Regions from separate parts of the Falsiroseomonas sp. CW058 genome, predicted to be linked through region 2. Evidence: predicted binding sites of a transcription regulator. Region 2 holds the regulator's gene; the other holds the start of a gene.
The links. Region 2 encodes HrcA, which represses chaperone genes, less so after heat shock. Its sites were predicted from a motif close to GTTNGCACTCNCNNNNNGNGAGTGCNAAC; they were not measured.

Region 1 (10,716 bases), on a different contig from region 2:
CGGCCTCGTCCGCCGCGAGCGCCTCGTTCCCGGCGGCCGGCGCGGGGGCCGAGACGGGGGGCGCGTAGTCGCTCTCGCTCCAGGCGGCCATGGCGACGAACTCCACCGCGTCATGGGTGCAGAACACCGCGAGGTCGGCCTCCGGCGTGCGGAGCATCTGCCGCAGGCGCATCAGGCTGTCGCGCTGCGCCGCGTCGTTGTCGGCCATCAGCCGCTCATAGGCCGCGACCAGCGGCGGGGCCGATCCGTCGCCATGCGCCTCGTCGCGGTTGAAATAGGCGTCGCCCGCATGCAGCATCCAGCCGCGCGGGCCCTTCACCGCGACGCCGGCATGGCCCGGCGTGTGGCCGGGCAGGGGGACGAACAGGAAGTCCGGCGGCAGCCCCTCGATCTCTCGAACGTTGCGCAGGCCGAAGAACGTCTCCCCGCCGCCCCGGCTGCCCAGCCGCGTCTCCACCGTGTGCCAGCGCCGCGTGTCGCCCCACTGCACCCGCCGCCAGCGCGTGCGGTCGCGCAGGCCGCGCGGATGGGTCGCGGCCTCGGCCTCGGCGGCGGTCAGGTGGACGGCGGCATGCGGGAAGTCCACCAGCCCGCCGGCATGGTCGAAATCCAGGTGCGTCATCACGATGTGGCGCACATCGGTCGGTCGGAAGCCGATCTTCTTCAGCCGCCGGATCGCCGTGCGTTCGGGGTCGAGCCGCGGGCGCAGCAGGGCGATGTTCCAGGCGGGCAGCCGCGGCGCCGGGCGCAGCGCGTCGCGCAGGCCGAAGCCGGTATCGACCAGCACCAGACCGTGGTGGTCCGTCTCGACCAGCAGGCAGTGGCAGGACAGCCGCGCCACCGTGCCGGGGCTGACGCCATCCATCAGCCGGCCGCCGAGCGGGCGGCACGGGCCGAGGTCGAGATGGTGGATCTTCATGCGCGGCTCCTGCGGCGTTCCGGCAGGAAACGGCGCCGCGCCCCCGTCGTTCGTTACGGAACCGCCGCGCCGTCCCGTGCCACCACCCGCCCATGGCTGACCACCAGCCGCCGCGGCGGCTGCACCGCCACCGCCTCCAGCGGGTTCTCCGCCTCCAGCAGCACGAGGTCGGCGCGTTGCCCTTCCGCCAGGGCGCAGGCCTCGAAGCCGCAGGCCGCGGCCGCCCAGTCGGTGACCATGCGGAAGGCGAGCTCCATCTCGTCGTCGCGCCGGAAGTCGTTCTTCAGCGCGACGAGCCAGGCGCGCTGGAGCATGTCCGGGCCGTTGTTGGGGTTCCAGGTGTCGCGGATGCCGTCATTGCCGGCGAAGATCCGCCCCCCCGCCGCCCGCGCCGCCCGGACCGAGGGCACCGGCCGCGACGGCGGCGCGGTGGTGGCCAGCGCGATGCCCGCCGCGGCCAGCGCCTCGTGCAGCGCCGGGGCGCGCGCCACCTCGCCCAGGCAGAAGGCGTGGCTGACCACCACGCGGCCCTGCATGCCCTGCGCCAGCGTCCGCTCGATGATCAGCTCCAGCGCGAAGGCGCCGAGCTCGCCCGGCTCGTGCAGGTGGATGTCGAGCGGCACGCCGTGCCGCGCCGCCAGGCCGAAGATCGCGTCGCAATGCCCCTTCGGGTCGCGGTCGATGCCGGAGGGGTCGAGCCCGCCCAGGATGTCCGCCCCGTTCCGCAGCGCGCGGTCCAGCAGGTCCAGCGTGCCGGGCCGCACCAGCAGGCCGGATTGCGGGAAGGCGACCACCTGGATGTCCATCGTCCCGCGCAGCGCGTCCCGCAGCGCGACCAGCGCATCGGCGTGGCGGGTACCGATCTCCGGCGCGACATCGGCATGGCTGCGGATGCGGGTGGTGCCGCGGAGGAGGAAGGCGCGCGCCAGGCGTTCCGCCGCGGCCGCGGGGTCGTGGTCGCGGCGGGCGAGTTCCCGCCGCTCCGCCTCGATCCGGTCGATCAACCGCGGGCCGACCTCGTTCACCCACCAGGGCGTGCCCCAGAGCGTCTTGTCGAGATGGGTGTGCCCCTCGACGAAGGCGGGCAGGGCGAGCAGGCCGCGGCCCTCCTCCACCGGCGTCCCGGCGGGGGCGGAAAGGCCCGGGCCGATCGCCGCGATGCGCCCGGCGGCGACGAGGATGTCCGCCGCCGGCCCGCCCATCGGGCGGCAGTCGCGGATCAGCAGGCCGGTCATGCCAGCACCCAGTCGCGGAACAGGTCGAGGTCGATGTTGCCGCCGCACAGGATGGTGGCGACGCGCCGGCCGCGCATCCTCTCCCTCTCCTGCAGCAGGGCGGCGAGGGGGGCGGCGCCGGCGCCCTCGGCCAGGTTGTGGGTGTCCTGCCAGTAGGCGCGGATGGCGGCCGCCACCTCGTCATCCGTCACGGTGACGATGCGTGATGCGCCGCGCCGGATCATCTCGAAGGCTGCCGGGTCGGGCACCCGCGTCGCCATGCCGTCGGCATGGGTGACGGCGGTGGGCGTGGTCACGACATGCCCGGCGGCGAGGGAGAGCGCATAGGCCGGCGCGCCCGTGCTCTGCACGCCGATGATCTCGGTCCGCAGGCCGAGCAGGTCGCGCGCCATGATGCAGCCGCAGATGCCGGACCCGAGCCCGACCGGGACATAGAGCGCATCGAGCGGCGGCGCGCCCCGGAACAGTTCCAGCGCATAGGTTGCGACGCCGCGCACCAGGTCCGGCGCGAAGGAGGGCGCGAATTCCAGCCCCCCTTCGGCCGCGAGGCGCATCGCCTCCTCCCGCGCCGCGTCGAAATCCGCGCCGTGCTCGACCAGGCGCGCGCCCTGGGCGCGCATCGCGGCGTTCTTTTCCGTGCTGTTGCCGCGGGGGACGACGACGGTCACCGGCACGCCCGCCCGCGCGCCGGCGAAGGCGAGGCTCTGCCCGTGGTTGCCGCGGGTGGCGGAGACGATGCCGGGCGTGGCCGGGCGTTCCCGCTTCAGCCGGTCGAGGTAGACCAGGCCGCCTCGGACCTTGAAGGCGCCGGTCGGCGTGTGGTTCTCGTGCTTGACCCAGACCTCCGCCCCGCTGCGCGCGGCCAGCAGGGGCCAGGCGTATTGGGGCGTGGGCGGGAAGACGCCATGCACCAGGCGGGCGGCGTCCTCCAGGGCGGGCAGGTCGAACACGCGGGGGCCTCCGGCGGAAACATGGTGGCGGCGCGGCGTTCACCGCGGCGACAGCCAAGCATAGCGGAGGGTGCAGCCATGGCCATCGTGGTCGACAGCAGCCAGTGGACGGGCGAGCGGGACGAGACGCCGCTTGCGATCCCCGTCGTCTGGGGCGAATTCGCCGACGAGGCGGCGCGCGACAACGCCATGGCGCGGCTGCGCGCCGCCGGCGCGCGCGACCCCGGGCTGGAAGCCGCGCCGGCCGGCGTCGCGCCGGCCGGCATCGCCGCGAATGAGGGCCAGGTCGGCCCGCCCGACGAAAATCCCGAGCAGGCGGACCGCCGGAACCTGCGCCAGAACGCGGTCGGCATCGCAATGGCGGGCAGCGCCATGGCGGCGGCCGGCATCGTCATCGCCACCGGCGGGGCGGCGCTGCCGGCGGTGGCGGCCGCGGCGGCGGCCGGGGTCGCCTCCGGCGCGGTGGGGGAGGCGATCGGCAACGCCGCGGCGCCGGCGACCGACAGCGGCCGCGCGATGGACCCGCCGGTGGCGGATGGCCCGGTGATCGGCCTGCAGGCGCCGGATGCCGAGACGCGCGCGCGGGTGGAGCAGCTGCTGCGGGAAGCCGGGGCGCGCCGCGTCTTCGTGCAGGAGACGCGCGCGGGGTGACGCCGGGGGCCGGCCCCGCCGGCCCGGTGGCGGCGTCAGGCGGGACCGGTCACGTGGGGTGACCGGTCGCCCCCTGCCGGCCGAATCAGGCGGGGCGGAGGTTGATGGCGGCGGCCTTGCCGCGTTCCATCGCGATCTCGTACGTCACCTTCTGGCCCTCGTTCAGGCCCTGGAGCCCTGCCTTCTGCACGGCGGTGATGTGGACGAACACGTCCTTCCCGCCATCCTGCGGGACGATGAAGCCGAAGCCCTTGGTCGCGTTGAACCACTTCACGGTGCCGGTCGCCATGCGATCCGCGCTCCTCAAGACCTGTGTCCGGGCGCCGATCGCCCGGACGGGGCGCCATGCGACGGCGGAACCTGGAGGCGGCCCGGGCGACGGCCCGGGAGGCACGGCAAGGCGAACCACACGCGATGACGGGCCGAGGATGCGCGGTGCCGCGCGCGTGAATCAACGACGGGGCGGGTCGGTCACGCGCTTGTCAATGCAACGGCGGCGGTGCGGGCAGGAATGAAAAAAGGGGCGGGCCTTGCGGCCCGCCCCCCTTCGCATCCGATCCGCGTGGCGGATTGGAAGTCCCCGATCCGCGGAGCGGATCAGAAGTCCCCGATCCGCGGAGCGGATCAGAAGTCCATGTCGCCGCCCATGCCGGGGCCGCCGGCCGGGGCCGCGGCCTTCTTCTCCGGACGCTCGGCGATCATCGCCTCGGTGGTGATCAGCAGCGACGCGACGGAAGCCGCATCCTGCAGCGCCGTGCGCACGACCTTGGTCGGGTCGATGATGCCGGCGGCCACGAGGTCCTTGTACTCGTCCTTCTGGGCGTCGTAGCCGAAGGTCGGGCTGTCGTTGCGGAGCGTCTCGCCCGCCACGACCGCGCCGTCCTTGCCGGCGTTCTCGGCGATCTGCTTCAGCGGCGCCTGGATGGCGCGGCGGACGATCTCGATGCCGACCTGCTCGTCGTTGTTCAGGCCCTTGAGGTGGCCGAGCTTGGTTGAGGCGCGCAGCAGGGCGACGCCGCCGCCCGGCACGATGCCTTCCTCGACCGCGGCGCGGGTCGCGTGCAGCGCGTCGTCGACGCGGTCCTTGCGCTCCTTCACCTCGACCTCGGTGGAGCCGCCCACGCGGATCACGGCGACGCCGCCGGCGAGCTTCGCCAGCCGCTCCTGCAGCTTCTCGCGGTCGTAGTCCGAGGTGGTCTCCTCGATCTGCGCCTTGATCTGCTCGCAGCGGCCGTTGATCTCCTCCTTGGAGCCGGCGCCGTCGACGATCGTGGTGTTCTCCTTCTCGATGCGGACGGTCTTGGCCTTGCCCAGCATGTTGAGGGTGACGTTCTCGAGCTTGATGCCGAGATCCTCGGAGATCACCTGGCCGCCGGTCAGGATCGCGATGTCCTCGAGCATCGCCTTGCGGCGATCACCGAAGCCCGGCGCCTTGACGGCCGCGACCTTCAGGCCGCCGCGCAGCTTGTTGACGACGAGCGTGGCGAGGGCCTCGCCCTCGACGTCCTCGGCCACGATCACCAGCGGACGGCCCGACTGCACCACCGACTCGAGCAGGGGAAGCATGGGCTGCAGGCCCGACAGCTTCTTCTCGAAGATCAGGATGTAGGGGTTGTCCATCTCGGCGATCATCTTCTCCGCATTCGTGATGAAATACGGGGAGACGTAGCCGCGGTCGAACTGCATGCCCTCGACGACGTCGAGCTCGGTCTGGATGCTCTTGGCTTCCTCGACCGTGATGACGCCCTCGTTGCCGACCTTCTCCATCGCCTTGGCGATCATCTCGCCGATCTCGGCCTCGCCGTTGGCCGACAGCGTGCCGACCTGGGCGACCTCGGCGGAGGTCGTGATCTTCTTGGTGTTGGACTCGAGGTACTTGACGACCTCGGCCACCGCCTTGTCGACGCCGCGCTTCAGGTCCATCGGGTTCATGCCGGCGGCGACCGACTTGGCGCCCTCGCGCACGATCGCCTGGGCCAGCACGGTGGCGGTGGTGGTGCCGTCGCCCGCGATGTCGTTGGTCTTCGAGGCCACTTCGCGCACCATCTGCGCGCCCATGTTCTCGAACTTGTCGGCCAGCTCGATCTCCTTGGCGACGGTCACGCCGTCCTTGGTGATCCGCGGCGCGCCGAAGCTCTTGTCGATCACGACGTTGCGGCCCTTGGGGCCGAGCGTCACCTTCACCGCATCGGCGAGGATGTCGACGCCGCGCAGCATCCGCTCGCGCGCGCCGGCGCCGAACTTCACGTCCTTGGCAGCCATGTGTGGTTAATCCCTGATCTGGTCCGTTGAGGAGACGATGCGAAGATGCGGCCTGGAGGCCGACCTCAGGGGGCTGTCGCGATCCGCGCGCCCGCCCCCTTGCGTCGTCAGGCGGCCTTCGCCACGGAAGGGTTGTCGAGGATGCCCATGATGTCGCTCTCCTTCATGATGAGGAGCTCCTCACCATTGAGCTTCACCTCGGTGCCCGACCACTTGCCGAACAGGATGCGGTCGCCCGCCTTGACGTCGAGCGCGCGCAGCTCGCCCTTGTCGTTCAGCGTGCCGGAGCCGACGGCGATGACCTCGCCCTCCTGCGGCTTTTCCTTGGCGGTGTCGGGGATGATGATGCCGCCCGCGGTCTTCTCCTCGGCCGTCACGCGACGAACGAGAACGCGGTCATGCAGGGGTCGGAACTTCATAGGATCCTCTCCTGTCGCTTCCAATTGAGTGGCAAGCTCTTCCGGAGATCATGTCGGCCGCCGGGCCCGTTGCGGCACCCGTTGGCACTCCCCCCAGAGGAGTGCCAACGATCTAGGGGAAGCACGCGGCTGCGTCAAGCATCGGCAGCACTCTCGGAGTGCGAGTGCTAATGCATTGAAACCAAAAGCTTTTTCTTGCGTTCCCGCCCTGACCTCGTGGCATCCTTTCCCTCCGGCGCCACCGCATCCGCAACCGGCGCCGGAACAGGAAAGGAACGCCGCGCGGCGGCGCAACCGGCAACCGCCCCGCATCGCGGGGCCGCATGGGGAGCAAGATGGATCTCAGCCACCTCCAGCACCTCGCCCGCTTCAAAACGCTGCCGGACTGGCGGCTGACCACCGCCGAGATCCTCTATCACCTGCCGGACCATCCGGGCCTGCTCCAGACCTTCATCTGGCAGAAGCACGACATGGCGCCCCGCTTCCCCGAACTCGGCCGCTTCCTCGACTTCTGGAAGCGCGAGATCGAGGCGCCGCTGCATTCCGTCCGCGTCGCCTCCTCCGCCCTGATGCGGCCGGCGGAGCTGACCTATGCCGACGGGCAGTTCCTGCTGAACTAGGGGCGCGCTATGCGGGGCGGATGCCGAACGACGCCGTCCTGTCCACCACGCCGGAGGAGGGCATCCTCCTCCTCACCTTGTTCCATCCGGGCCGGCGCAACGCGCTGACCGAGGCGATGCGCCTCTCCCTCATCGCCGCGCTGGACGGGGCGGCGGCCGACCCCGCGGTGCGGGCCGTCGTGCTCGGCGGCACCGACGAGGGCTTCTGCGCCGGGCAGGACCGGGCGGTGCTGCGGGCGCTGGATGCCGCCAATGTGGAGGGCTGGGTGCGCGGGCTCGGCGCGCTGTACGACGCCATCCGGCGCTTCCCGAAGCCGATGGTCGCCGCGGTCGGCGGCGCGGCGGCGGGCGCGGGGCTGCAGATGGCGCTGTGCTGCGACCTGCGCCTGGCGTCGCCGGCGGCGCGGCTGCTCCAGCCCGAGATCCGCGCCGGCCTGGCCAGCGTGATGGGCCCCTTCCTGATCGGGCTGCATGCGGGCGAGGGCGTGGTCCGCCGCATGGCGCTCGCCTGCGAGGGCCTGGATGCGGAGGCCGCGCGGGCCGCGGGGCTGGTGGATGCGGTGGTGCCGGCGGCCGTGCTGCCCGCGCGCGCTGTCGCCGCCGCGCAGGCGATGGCCGCCGCCGACCCGGACGCCTTCCGGGCCAGCAAGGACTACATCCGGTCCCGGTCCGAGGGCGGCTTCCGCGACGCGATCGAGGCGGGCGTCGCGGCCCAGGCCGCCTGCGTGGAGGCCGGGGCGTATCGCCGCCTGCTGGGCTGACGGGGCGGGCCGCTACCCCAGCAGGGACCGCCCGGTCATCTCCGGCGGCTGCGGCAGGTCCATCAGCGCCAGCAGCGTCGGCGCGATGTCGGCCAGCCGCCCGTCATGCAGCACCACGGCGGGGCCGCCCTGCGACGCCGCGCGGGGCGGCATGTGCAGCAGCACCGGCACGGGGTTGGTCGTGTGCGCGGTGTGGGGGCCGCCGGTGGCGGGGTCGCGCATCAGCTCCGCATTGCCGTGGTCGGCGGTGACCAGCAGGCAGCCGCCCATCGCCTCCACCGCCTCGGCGATGCGCGCCAGCTCGTGGTCCACCGCCTCGCAGGCGCGGATGGCGGCGGGCAGGCTGCCGGTGTGGCCCACCATGTCGGGGTTGGCGAAGTTCAGCACGATCAGGTCGTACCTGCCGCTGCGGATCGCGGCTTCCGCCTTCGCGCCGAGCTCGGCCGCCGACATCTCGGGCTGGAGGTCGTAGGTCGCGACCTTGGGGGAGGGGACCATGATGCGGTCCTCGCCGGGATAGGGCGCCTCCTCGCCGCCGTTCAGGAAGTAGGTGACGTGCGGGTATTTCTCCGTCTCCGCCATGTGCAGCTGCGTGCGCCCCGCCGCGGCGACCACCTGGCCCAGGATGTTGGCCATGGACTGCGGCGGGAACAGGGTCGCGATGAAGGGGTTCAGCGCGGCGCTGTACTCCGTCATCCCCAGCGCGCCGGCGAAGCGGATGGCGGGGGAGACGGGGAAGCCGCCGAAGCCGGGATCGAGGAAGGCGGCCAGTGTCTGCCGCACCCGGTCGGCGCGGAAGTTGAAGCAGAGCAGCCCGTCGCCGTCGCGCATCCCCGCGAAGTCGCCGATGGCTGCGGGGGGGATGAACTCGTCCGTCGTGCCGGCGGCATGGGCGGCGGCGACCGCGGCCTGCGCGGTGGCGAAGCGCGGCGCGCGGGCGGCGGCCATCGCGTCATGCGCCAGGCGCACGCGTTCCCAGCGGTTGTCGCGGTCCATCGCGAAGTAGCGGCCGGACAGGGTCGCGACCTTCGCGCCCGCGGGCAGCGCCGCCTCGAACCGGGCGAGGTAGCCGGGCGCGGATTGCGGCGGCGTGTCGCGCCCGTCGGTCCAGGCATGGACCAGCACGCGCAGGCCCTGCCCGGTTGCGGCGCGCGCCAGCGCGACGGCGTGGTCCTGGTGGCTGTGCACGCCGCCCGGGGAGAGCAGGCCCATCAGGTGCAGCACGCCGCCCGCGGCCTTCACCCGGCCGAACAGCTCCGCCAGCGGCGGCATGGCGGCGATGGACCCGTCCTCGCAGGCGGCGTCGATGCGCACCAGGTCCTGCATCACCACGCGCCCCGCGCCGATGTTGAGGTGCCCGACCTCCGAATTGCCCATCTGCCCGTCGGGCAGGCCGACATCGCGGCCCGAGGTGCGGAGGAAGGCGCGCGGCCCCTTCGCCCAGAGCGCGTCGAAGCAGGGCGTGTCGGCCTGCCGCACGGCATTGTCCGCCGCCTCCTCACGCCAGCCCCAGCCATCGAGGATCACGAGCATCACGGGGCGGGGGGCGGGCATCGGGCGTTCTCCGGCGGGGCTTCGGCGGACCTAGCGCCGCGTCGCGCGGGCGGTCAACCGGCCCTCTCCTGCCGCAGCGCCGCGACCTCCGCCCGCAGCGCGCGGATCTCGGCCAGCAGCGCCTGCGCGTCCAGGTGCGCCTCGCTCCGCGCCGCGTCGGTGGCGACCTGCGCGGCGCGCGCATCCGCGCTCTCGCGCTGTTCGCGCAGCGTCTGGATGCTCTCGACGATGACGCCGATGAACAGGTTCAGCACCACGAAGGTGGCGATGATGGAAAAGGGGATGAAGAACAGCCAGGCCCAGGGGTGGTGGCCCATCGCCTGGCGCACGACATTCCCGAAGTCGTCCATCGCCATCAGCTGGAACAGCGTGAACAGCGCGGTGCCGAGGTCGCCGAACTGCTCCTCCATCGCGCCGCCGAACAGCTTCACCGCCATCACCGCGAAGACGTAGAAGATCAGCAGCATCAGCAGCACGATGCTGCCCATCCCCGGCAGCGCGGCCAGCATCGCCTCCACCACCGTCCGCAGGCTCGGCACCACGCTCGCCAGCCGCAGCACGCGCAGCACGCGCAATGCGCGCAGCACCGCCAATGGCCCGCTGTCCGGCGCCCAGGAGACGGCGACCACCACCAGGTCGAAGATGCCCCAGGGGTCGCGCAGGAAGCGGGCGCGGAAGGCATAGGCGCGCAGCGCGAGCTCCACGCTGAACAGCACCAGCAGCGCGCGGTCGACCGCATGCAGCAGCCCGCCCCACTCCTCCATCACCGCATCCGAGGTCTCGAGCCCGAGGGTGAGGGCGTTGAACAGGATCAGCCCGATCACCGTCCGCTGGAACGGCGCGGAGGCGACGAGCCGCGCGACGCGCGCGCGCGGCGTGTCGGCGGCATCCGCCGCGATGAGAACTTCCTGCATCCGACCCCGGCCCCCTTGATGCGGCGCGGCAGGGAATGGCCCGGCCGCGCCCCGGCTTCAAGGGCCGCCCGCGGCTCAGCCCAGGATCAGCGCCGGCACGCCGAAGATGCCGCGGTGGAAATGCAGCAGCGCCGCCCACAGCACCAGGCCCGCCACCGGCGGCATCCACCCGATCTCCCCCAGCGCCAGCCGGTTCCGCCCGGCGGCGATGGCCGCGAAGGGGACCACGGATGTCCTCGCCGCGAAGCCGTCCCACGCCACGCCGTGGCGCCGTGCCAGCTTCGCGTCGATCGAGGGCATCCCGGCCAGGGCGGTGACGAGGAAGGTGCCGAAGAACACCAGGCTGGCGCTGTCGCCGTTGCCAACGACATGCACGAAGCCCCAGATGGCGAAGGACCACAGCATCGGGTGGCGGGTGATGCGCTGGATGC
Region 2 (10,716 bases):
ACCGCCCCGATCGCCGCGGTGGCATCGCCGAGCGAGACGCCCGGCGCGGTGTTGAAGCCGATGCTGACCGCGGGCAGCTGCCCCTGGTGGGCCACCGTCACCGGCCCGGTCCGCCGTGTCACCGTGGCCAGCCCCGCCAGCGGCACCAGCCGGCCGGAGGAGGCGCGCAGCCACAGCCGCGACAGGTCGGCCTCGTCCTCCTGGTCGGCCGCCACCACGTCGAGGATGACGGCATAAGACGCCGCCGCGCCGTAGATCGTGCTGATCTGGCGCGAGCCGTAGGCGGAGTACAGCGCCTGGCGCACCTGGTCGACGCTGACGCCGAGCGCGGCCGCGCGGTCGCGGTCGACCTCCACCTGCAGGATCGGCTGGGCGAGCTGGAGGTCGTTGTTCACGTCCTGCAGCTGCGGCAGGGCGCGCAACCGGTCCGTCATGCGGCCGGCCCAGTCGTACAGCTCGTCCTGCCGCGTGCCCTGCATCGTGTAGACGTAGGAGGTGCGGGCGGACCGCGCGCCGAAGGAGATGTTCTGGATGGGGTTGAGGAAGACCCGCATCCCCGGCACGGCGGAAGCTTCCCGCCGGAGCTGCTGCACCACCTCGGCGATCGGCGGGCGTTCGGCGCGCGGCTTCAGCTCCACGAACATCCCGCCCTGGTTCATTGCCTGGCCGCCGCCGCCGACCCCGATGCGGTGCGTCACCTGCGCGACATGCGGGTTGGCCGCCACCAGCTCCGCGACGCGCGCGGAACGGCTCGCCATGTCCGCGAAGGAGATGTCCTGCGGCCCCTCTGTCGAGACGGAGAGCAGGCCGGTATCCTCCACCGGGAAGAAGCCCTTCGGGATCGCGAAGGCGAGCCAGCCCGCCAGCACCAGCGACGCGACGAAGGACGCCCAGACCGCCAGGCGGAAGCGCAGCGCGAGGTCGAGCAGCCGCGCATAGCCGCGCTCCACCGCCGCGAAGCCGCGTTCCAGCGCGCGCGCCACCGGCCCTTCCTTCCCCGGCGGCGGCAGGCGCGACGCCATCAGCGGCGTGAGCGTGAGCGAGACGACGCAGGAGGCGAGCACGGCGAGCGAGACGGTGGCGGCGAAGGCGTTGAAGACGCGCCCGACCACGCCGCCCATCAGCAGGATCGGCAGGAAGACGGCCACCAGCGACAGTGTGATGGAGACGACGGTGAAGGCGATCTCGCGGGAGCCGCGGATGGCCGCCGCCATCGGCGCCATCCCCTCCTCCATGTGGCGCATCGCGTTCTCGAGCACGACGATCGCGTCGTCCACCACCAGCCCGACCGCCAGCGTCAGGCCGAGCAGGGTGATGTTGTCGATGCCGTAGCCGAACACCCACATGAGAGCGAGCGTCGCCGCCAGGCTGACCGGCACCGCGACGGCGGGGATCACCGTCGCCCCGACGCGGCGCAGGAACAGGAACATCACCAGCGTCACCAGCCCGATGGCGATGACCAGGTGGTGCTGCACGTCGCTGACCGAATCGCGGATCGACACCGACCGGTCGAGCATGACGCCGAGCGTGGCGCCCGGCGGCAGCGCGGCCTGCAGCAGCGGCAGCGCGCGGCGCACGCCGTCCACCACGTCCACCGTGTTGGCGTCCGGCTGGCGCTGCACCGCCAGGATCAGCGCGCGTTCCTTCCCGTTCCAGGCGGCGACGCGGCTGTTGGCGACCCCGTCCTCGACCCGCGCGATGTCGCCGAGCCGGATCGGCGCGCCGCCGCGCCCGCCGATGACCAGCCCCGCGAACTGCTCGGCCGAGGCGAGCTGGTCGTTGGCGCGCAGCGTCAGCTGCTGGCGGGGCCCGCTCAGCAGGCCGACCGGCGTGTTGCTGTTGGCCGCCGTGATGGCGCGCTGCGCCTCGTCGAAGCCCATGCCGAGGGCCGCGGCGCGATCGGGGTCGAGGTGGATGCGGACCGCGTATTGCTGCTCGCCATAGGTCAGCACCTGCGCCACGCCGGCCACGCGCGACAGCGCGGGCGAGATCACGAGGCTCGCCGTGTCGTTCAGGCGGGACAGCGGCACCTCTCCCCCCTGGAGGGTCAGCAGCAGCACGGGCGCATCGGCGGGGTTCACCTTCCGGAAGGAAGGCGGCGTCGTCATCTCCGGCGGCATCTGCCGCTGCGCGCGGGACAGCGCCGACTGCACGTCGAGCGCGGCGGCGTCGATGTCGCGCCCCAGCACGAACTGCAGCGTGATCTGCGTCCCCTCCTGCCCGGAGGTGGAGGACATCTGCTCCAGCCCCGCGATGGTCGAAAGCTGGCGTTCGAGCGGCAGCGCGACGGAGGAGGCCATGGTGTCGGGGCTCGCGCCCGGCAGGCTGGCGCTGACCTGGATGACGGGGAAGTCCACCCGCGGCACGGCGGCCACCGGCATCTGAAGATAGGCGAGGATGCCCGCGATGACGGCGGCGACCGACAGCAGCCCGGTCATCACCGGGCGGCGGATGCAGAGTTCCGGAAGGTTCATGACCGCGGGCCCGCCGGCTGCGGCTGGCGTTCCACGGTGCGGGCGCCGTCGGTCAGCAGGTTCGCGCCCTCCACCACCACGCGGTCGCCCGGCGCGACCTCGCCCGAGATCGCGGCGCGGCCGCCGCTGACGCGCTCCACCCGCACGGCGCGGCGATGCGCGACGCGGTCGGCATCCAGCACGAAGACCTGCGGCCCCTGCTGGCCCTGCTGCACGGCCTGCACCGGCACCGTCAGCGCCTCCTCCTCGCGCAGCGTCACGACGACGGACAGCCACTGGCCCGGCCAGAGCCGCTGCGTCGCGTTGGGGAAGCGCGCGGTCAGCGCGATGGTGCCGGTGGTCGGGTCCACCTGGCTGTCCATGAACACCAGCTGCCCTTCCGCGGGCGGCCCGGCATCCCCCGGCGGGGCGGCGCGCACCCGCGGCGGCACCGGGCCCGCCAGCGCGTCGCGCAGGCCCGGCACCCAGCGTTCGGGCACGGCGAAGCGCACCACCAGCGGGTCCATCGGCGTGATGGTGGCGATCGGCGTGTTCTCCGCCGCGCGGACGAAGTTGCCCTCCCGCACCGGCAGGGTGCCGAGCCGCCCGTCCGCCTCCGCCGTGATGGTCGCATAGTCCAGCAGCGTGCGGGTGTAGGAGATCAGCGCCTCGCTCGCGCGGACATTGGCGGCGGCGACCCCTGCCTCGGCCTGCGCCTGCTCGAATCTCTGCTGGGCGGCGAAGCCTTCCCCGCGCAGCGAGGCGTAGCGCTGCGCATCCGCCTGCGCGCGCTGCGCCTGCGCGCGGTCCCGCGCCAGCTGCGCCTCCTGCTGCGCCAGCGTCGCCTCGGCCAGCCTGCGGTCCAGCGTGAACAGCACGTCGCCGTGCTTCACCATCTGGCCCTCGCGCACATGCACGCGCTCGATCTGGCCGTCGACGCGGGTGCGGACATTCACCACCGCCTCGGACGCGGCGGTGCCGTTGGCCGCGATCTCGACCGGGATGCGGCTGCGCTGCGCCTCCGCGCTCTCGACCGGCACGGCGGGGCCGCGCTGGGCGAGGGCGGGCAGGGCGGCCAGCGCCAGCAGCAGCGGCAGCAGGCGGAGGAGGGGGAGGCGCATGGCCTCAAGGGTGGGGGCAGGACGGTGGGGCACCAAGCAACATCGCGCAACCGCGCGCCGGATTCCCCCGCCCCGCGTGTCGAAGGGTAACGCGCGTTACCCGAGCAGCCGGCCGATCACGCGCGCGGTGTAGTCCACCACCGGGATGATCTTCCCGTAGTTGATGCGCGTCGGGCCGATCACGCCGATGGCGCCGACGATCCTTTCCTGCCCGTTGCGGAAGGGGGCCACCACCATCGACAGGCCGGCTGTGTCGAACAGCCCGCTTTCCGCGCCGATGAAGATCTGCACGCCTTCGCCGCGCTGCGCGAGGTCGAGCAGGCGCAGCATCGTCTCCTGCGCCTCCAGCCGCTCGAACAGGGCCTGGATCTCCTGCACGCGGTGGATCTGGTCCAGGTTCTGCAGCAGCTTCGACTGGCCGCGCAGGATCAGCGCGCCGCCGACGCCGCCCGACCAGGTGGCGAGCCCGGCCTCGATCACCTGATGCGTCAGCGCATCGAGCGCGGTGCGGTTGGCCGAGATCTCCTGGCTGACCGCGACGCGCGTCTCCTCCAGCGTGCGACCGGACAGGCGGGCGTTCAGGTAGTTGCCCGCCTGCACCAGGGCGGAGGGCGGCAGGCCGGGCGGCACCTCGATCACCCGGTTCTCCACCTGGCCGTCGCCGCTGACCAGCACCACCAGCGCGCGGCCGGGGCCGAGCGCCACGAATTCGATGTGGCGGATCGGCGCCTCGCTCTTCGGGGCCACCACCAGGCCCGCGGCGCCGGCGAGGCCCGAGAGCATCTGCCCCGCCTCGCCCAGCGTGTCCTGCAGGCTGCGCCCGCCGGCCGCGCAGCGCGCCGCGATCGCGTCCCGCTCCTCCTCGGCCAGGGCGCCGAACTGCAGCAGCCCGTCCACGAACAGCCGCAGCCCACGGTCGGTCGGCAGCCGCCCGGCCGAGGTGTGGGGCGCGAAGAGGAGCCCCGCATCCTCGAGATCCGCCATCACGTTGCGGATGGTGGCGGGGGAGAGCGAATGCGGCAGGCGGCGCGACAGGGTGCGGCTGCCCACCGGCTCCCCGGTCGCGACATAGAGCTCCACCACCTCGCGCAGGATGGCGGCGCTGCGGTCGTCGAGGCCGGGCGGCAGCGCGACGCCACCGGGGGCGGCGGTGAGATGGGTGGCGCCCGTGGGGCGCGGCGGTCGGTTGAGCGGGGCCATGATCCGTCCCGGACGAGTGGTTCCCTGAATGGGTACGTTGGTGCCTCACGCCCCGCGGGTCAACCGCGGGGCTCGGGGGTGCCTCACGCCCCGCGGGTCAACCGCGGGGCTCGGGGGTGCCTCACGCTCCGCGGGTCAACCGCGGGGCTCGGGGGTGCTTCATGCCCCGCGGGTCAACCGCGGGTCGGCCGGGCGGGCGGCGTGGCAAGGTTTCGACACAGTCCCGCCATGCCGGGGTTACGGTCGGTCGTTTCCATCGCTGCCGGGAATGACGGGAGGCAGGGATGCGGCGATGCGTGTCGGGCCGGTGGCGGCGGGCGGCCGGGCGGTGACCGCGACCATGGCGGCGGCGTCGCTGCTGCTGGCCGGCGGGGCGGGGCTGCTGACCTCGCTGCTGGTGGCGCCCGTGCCGGGGCTGCCGCGAAGGCTGGCGCTGGCCGCGCTGTCCTGCGTGGCGCTGGTGCTGGGCCTCGTGCTGATGGGCGGGCTGGCGGAAGCGGCGGCGGGGCTGCCCTGATCGCGGCATTGACGCCGCAGGTCCGGGTGCGGGATGCCGGGGCGATGCGCCGCGCCGCCCTGCTTCCCCTCCTGCTGCTTGCCTCGCCCACGGTGGCCGAGGCGCCGCCGGTCGCCGAACCCTGGGCCGCCTGCACCCGCGCCATCGCGGCGGCCGAGCGCGGGGCGGGCATCCCGCCCGGCCTGCTGCTGGCGATCGCGCGGGTGGAAAGCGGCCGGCCCGCCCCCGCGGGCGGCGTCGTGCCCTGGCCCTTCGCGATCAACGCCGATGGCGAGGGCCGCTTCCCGCCGACGCGCGACGCCGCGATCGCGGAGGTGGAGGCGCTGCGCGCGCGCGGCGTGCGGTCGGCCGATGTCGGCTGCATGCAGGTCAACCTGCTGCACCACCCCGATGCCTTCCCCAGCCTCGCCGTCGCCTTCGACCCGGCGGCCAATGTCGCCTATGCCGTGCGCTTCCTGCGGGACCTGCGCGCCCGCACCGGCAACTGGGCGGAGGCGGTGGCGCAGTACCACTCGATGGATCCGGCACGGGGGCTCGGCTACCACGCGCGCGTCACGGTGGCGCGGGCGGCGGGGGGCACGCTGCTGCTGGCGCCGGCGACGCTGCGCGGGCTCTGCGCGCCCGGGCGGCGGGCCGCGGTGCTGGTGGCGCCGAACGGGCGCCCGCGGGTCGCCTGCCGCGGATAGCGGCGCCGGCCCGCGCTGGACGGCAGGGCGGGCGGGCGCTACGGGGCCGCATGATCGATTTCCCCGCCGGCTTCAAGCCGCCCTTCGTCCGCCCCTCGGGCCGTGTCGCCGACCAGCTGCGCCCGGTCACCATCACCCCCGGCGCCGCGCGCCATGCGGAGGGGTCCTGCCTGATCCGCTTCGGCGTGACGGAGGTGCTCTGCACCGCCAGCGTGGAAGGCAAGGTGCCGCCCTTCCTGCGCAATTCCGGCCAGGGCTGGGTGACGGCGGAATACGGCATGCTGCCGCGCGCCACCCATACCCGCGGCGACCGGGAGGCCGCGCGCGGCAAGCAGTCCGGGCGCACGCAGGAGATCCAGCGCCTGATCGGCCGCAGCCTGCGCGCCGTGACGGACCTGAAGGCGATGGGGGAGATGACCGTCACCCTCGACTGCGACGTGCTGACGGCCGATGGCGGCACGCGCACCGCCTCCATCACCGGGGCCTGGGTGGCGCTGCACCTGGCCTTCGCGCAGTGCATGGCGAAGAACATCCTGAAGAAGAACCCGCTGCGCGACCAGGTGGCCGCGATCTCCTGCGGGATCTGGAACGGCACGCCGGTGCTCGACCTCGACTACGAGGAGGACAGCAAGGCGGAGACCGACGGCAACTTCGTCCTGACCGGCGCGGGCGGCATGGTGGAGGTGCAGGCGACCGCCGAGGGCGCGCCCTTCAGCGACGCGGAGCTGACGCAGCTGCTGGCGCTGGCCCGCAAGGGCACGGGGGAGCTGTTCGCGAAGCAGCGCGAGGCGATCGGGCAGGGGTCGAAGGCGTGAGCCACCGCCTCCTCGACGGCCCGAAGCTCGTGCTGGCCACCCACAATGCCGGCAAGCTGCGGGAAGTGGCGGAGCTGCTGGCGCCCTGGGGGTTCGAGGTGGTCGGCGCGGGCGCGCTCGGCCTGCCGGAGCCGGCGGAGACCGAGGACAGCTTCCTCGGCAATGCGCGGATCAAGGCGCTGGCGGCGGCGCGGGCCTCCGGCCTGCCGGCGCTGGCGGACGATTCCGGCTTCTCCGTCGCGGCGCTGGACGGCGCGCCGGGGGTGCGGACCGCGGACTGGGCCGAGACGCCGGCGGGCCGCGACTATGCGATGGCGATGGGCAAGGTGGAGAAGCTGGCCCGCCACGCGCCCGACCGCCGGGCCTGGTTCTCCTGCGCGCTGGTCATCGCCTGGCCGGATGGCCACACGGAGGAGTTCCTGGGCGAGGCGCACGGGGCCTGGGTCTGGCCGCCGCGTGGGGCGCAGGGCTTCGGCTACGACCCGATCTTCGTCCCCGACGGCCACGTGCAGACCTTCGCCGAGATGGCGCCCGCGGCGAAGCATGCCATCAGCCACCGCGCCGCCGCCTTCGCGCAGCTCTCCGCCGCCTGCCTGCCGCGGAAGGGCTGAGGACGGCTGCGAAGCGCGGGATGGAGGAGGCGCTTCTTCCCGTGCCGCGCCGGCAGGCCACGAAGAAGCCCTCTCCCCGGCGGGGGGAGAGGGCTGGATGAGGGGCGCGCGCCGTTGCCGGGCGCCCCCCCGCGGCCTTGCCGGCGCCGCCGTCAGGTGATGGTGCGGCGTCCCGCGACCATGCGGTAGACGACCAGGACGATGACGGCGCCGACGACCGCGCCGATCAGGCCCGCGCCCTCTCCCGCCCGGTACCAGCCGACGGCCTGGCCGAGCCAGGTGGCGACCAGCGCGCCGACGATGCCGAGCAGGATGGTCACGATGAACCCGCCCGGGTCGCGCCCGGGCATGAGGAACTTCGCGATCGCGCCGGCGACGAAGCCGATGATGATGGTCCAGAGGAAGCCCATGGCGGCGGTGCCCCGAGTGATTGCGATGCGCTAAGGCATCGACCCCCCGCCGGGTTCCCGCGGGACCCTTCAGCTCTGCGTGGCGCGGCCGGGAATGGGTGGGGCGATCCCGCCGTCAGCGGGCCGAGCGCACCACGTCGCTGGCGATCGAGCAGTCGCGGCGCAGCGACAGCAGGCGCTGCGCCTCCCCGTGGTGGCCGAGGCGCATCTGGATGCCCGCGCCTTCCTGCAGTTCGAGGTTGTAGCCCTCGCAGCTGTTGGCGGCGGCGCGGCGGGTTTCGACCGGCACCGCATAGGCCGGCGCCGAGCCGCTGCGGTTGGCGGCGGACATCGCGCGGAAATAAGCGGCGCTGCCGGGCGTGGGCGGCGCCATCGCGGCGACCACGGCGATGCCGGAGACGGTCAGCACGACCAGCCCGGCGATGAGGATGAGGAGCTTGCTGGACATGCGGCAACCGGGTCCTGGAACAGGCGCATAGTAGCCGCAGGCCTTCCACGATCAAGGGCAGAATTCTCAAAAACGAGAAATTACGCATCTTTTCCGAATGGATGGTAGTCCAGCCCGAGCGCGGCGGCGACCGCCGGATGGGCGATCCCGCCCTGGTGCACGTTCACCCCGGCCGCCAGGTGCGGATTCTCCGCGCAGGCGCGGCGCAGCCCCTTGTCGGCGAGTTGCAGGATGAAGGGCAGGGTCGCGTTGTTCAGCGCGACGGCGCTGGTGCGCGCGACGGCGCCGGGCATGTTGGTGACGCAGTAGTGCACCACCCCGTCCACCAGGTAGGTCGGCTCGGCATGGGTCGTCGGGCGCGACGTCTCGAAGCAGCCGCCCTGGTCGATCGCCACGTCCACCACCACGCTGCCCGGGCGCATGCGGGCGATCATCTCCCGCGTCACCAGCCGCGGCGCGGCGGCGCCCGGGACCAGCACGGCGCCGATGACGAGGTCGGCGGCCAGCACCGCGTCCTCCACCGCCTCCGCCGTGGCGAAGAGCGTGTCGACGGTGCCGCCGAATTCCACGTCCAGCGCCTGCAGGGCGCGCGGCGCGCGGTCCAGCACGGTGACGCGCGCGCGCATCCCCTGCGCGATCCGCGCGGCGTTGGAGCCCACCACCCCGCCGCCGAGGATCGCGACCTTCGCCCCCGGCACGCCCGGCACGCCGGAGAGCAGGATGCCCGCGCCGCCCGTCTCCTTCTCGAGGCAGCGGGCGCCGACCTGCACGGCCATGCGCCCGGCCACCTCGCTCATCGGCGCCAGCAGGGGCAGGCCGCCATTGGCGTCCGTCACCGTCTCGTAGGCCACCGCGCTGGCGCCCGACGCCATCAGCCCCTTCGCCTGGTCCGGGTCGGGCGCGAGGTGGAGATAGGTGAACAGCACCTGCCCCGGCCGCAGCCGCGCCCATTCCGCCGGCTGCGGTTCCTTCACCTTCACGACCAGCCCGGCGGTCGCGAAGACCTCCTCCGCATCGGCGGCGACCGTCGCGCCGGCGGCGGTGTAGGCGTCGTCCGGGAAGCCGATGGCGGCGCCGGCGCCGGCCTGCACCACCACCTCGTGCCCATGCGCCACGATCTCCCGCACCGAGCCGGGCACGAGGCCGACGCGGTATTCGTGGACCTTGACCTCCTTCGGCACGCCGACGCGCATGATGCTTCCTCCGCTGCTGGCGGGAAGGATCGCGCCGGCGCCGCCGCGCGTCCATCGGGCGGGGCTTCACGATCCGCCCCCCGCCGGGCCGGGGCGGCGCGCTATTCCACCGGCAGGAAGATGAACACCACCGCCGCGACCAGGCAGGCGCCGGCGGCCAGGAAGTTCCAGCGCAGCGGTTCGCCCAGGAAGGCCACGCTGAAGGCGGCGAAGACGGCCAGCGTGATCACTTCCTGCATGACCTTCAGCTGCTGGCCGGTGAAGGTGCCGTAGCCCAGGCGGTTGGCCGGCACGGCGAGGCAGTATTCGAAGAAGGCGATGCCCCAGCTTGCCAGCACCGCCAGCCACATCGGCCAGGACGGCGCCTTGAGGTGGCCGTACCAGGCGAAGGTCATCACCACGTTGGACAGCACCAGCAGCGCCGGCGTCAGCCAGTAGGGGCTCATCGCGCGGGCTCCCCCGCCATCGCGGCCGGGGCGGGCGGCAGCCGCGCCAGCAGGAACAGCATGATGGCCATCGCCGGCAGCGCCGCGGCCGTGGTCAGCACGAAGAACCACGACCAGCCGAGCGACTGCGCCAGCCAGCCGGCCGAGGCGCCGAGCGTGCGCAGCGGCACCGCCGCGAGCGACGACAGCAGCGCATACTGCGTCGCGCTGAAACTCCGGTTCACCAGCCCCGACAGGTAGGTCAGGAAGGCGGCATCCGCGAGCCCGTCGGTGAAGTTCTCGATGCCGACCTGCGCGAACAACATCGGGATGTCGCGTCCGCCGCCGACGAGTGCCACGTACATCAGGTTCGACAGCATCTGGCCGAGCCCGGTCAGGACCAGCGCGCGGCCCACGCCGATGCGGCCGATCAGCCAGCTTCCCGCCACCGCCCCCGCCAGCGTCGCGGCCAGGCCGAACACGGTGGCCACCGCCGCCACGTCGTCGCGCGTGAAGCCTTCGGCGCGGTAGAACGGCGTCACCATCACCGCCGCCAGCGCCTCGCCCAGCTTGAACAGCGCGATGAAGGCGAGGATCGCCAGCCAGTGGCGCCGCGTCGTGAAGTCGAGGAAAGGGGTGGCGACCGAATGGCGCAGCCGCGCGCGCCAGCCCATCGGCGCCGCCGCCGGCATGTCGGGTTCCGTCCCGGCCAGCGTGGCGGCGACGCCGACCAGCACCAGCGCCGCGCCGTAGACATAGGCCAGCTGCCAGCCGACATGGCCGACGAGGAACAGCGTGCCCGCGCCGCTGGCCAGCAGCGCGGCGCGATAGCCCCAG

Region 1: groES (co-chaperone GroES) is a predicted target of HrcA. The motif match lies at 6,517-6,545, and genes of this name have one in related genera.

The regions. Positions count from the first base shown of each region.
Region 1 is NZ_JBNXUO010000036.1:1,997-12,712, reverse strand. It holds gene ACK8OX_RS21540 (MBL fold metallo-hydrolase) at 1-919, opposite strand, end outside; gene ACK8OX_RS21535 (amidohydrolase family protein) at 973-2,154, opposite strand; gene ACK8OX_RS21530 (threonine dehydratase) at 2,151-3,104, opposite strand; gene ACK8OX_RS21525 (hypothetical protein) at 3,183-3,755, shown strand; gene ACK8OX_RS21520 (cold-shock protein) at 3,841-4,044, opposite strand; gene groL (chaperonin GroEL) at 4,380-6,017, opposite strand; gene groES (co-chaperone GroES) at 6,125-6,436, opposite strand; gene ACK8OX_RS21505 (usg protein) at 6,772-7,056, shown strand; gene ACK8OX_RS21500 (enoyl-CoA hydratase/isomerase family protein) at 7,077-7,817, shown strand; gene gpmI (2,3-bisphosphoglycerate-independent phosphoglycerate mutase) at 7,830-9,371, opposite strand; gene ACK8OX_RS21490 (ion transporter) at 9,425-10,285, opposite strand; gene ACK8OX_RS21485 (NnrU family protein) at 10,361-10,716, opposite strand, start outside.
Region 2 is NZ_JBNXUO010000014.1:79,377-90,092, forward strand. It holds gene ACK8OX_RS13180 (efflux RND transporter permease subunit) at 1-2,474, opposite strand, end outside; gene ACK8OX_RS13185 (efflux RND transporter periplasmic adaptor subunit) at 2,471-3,574, opposite strand; gene hrcA (heat-inducible transcriptional repressor HrcA) at 3,671-4,774, opposite strand; gene ACK8OX_RS13195 (hypothetical protein) at 5,043-5,291, shown strand; gene ACK8OX_RS13200 (lytic transglycosylase domain-containing protein) at 5,300-5,977, shown strand; gene rph (ribonuclease PH) at 6,028-6,792, shown strand; gene rdgB (RdgB/HAM1 family non-canonical purine NTP pyrophosphatase) at 6,789-7,403, shown strand; gene ACK8OX_RS13215 (GlsB/YeaQ/YmgE family stress response membrane protein) at 7,556-7,813, opposite strand; gene ACK8OX_RS13220 (hypothetical protein) at 7,929-8,261, opposite strand; gene ald (alanine dehydrogenase) at 8,342-9,454, opposite strand; gene ACK8OX_RS13230 (DMT family protein) at 9,556-9,900, opposite strand; gene ACK8OX_RS13235 (AmpG family muropeptide MFS transporter) at 9,897-10,716, opposite strand, start outside.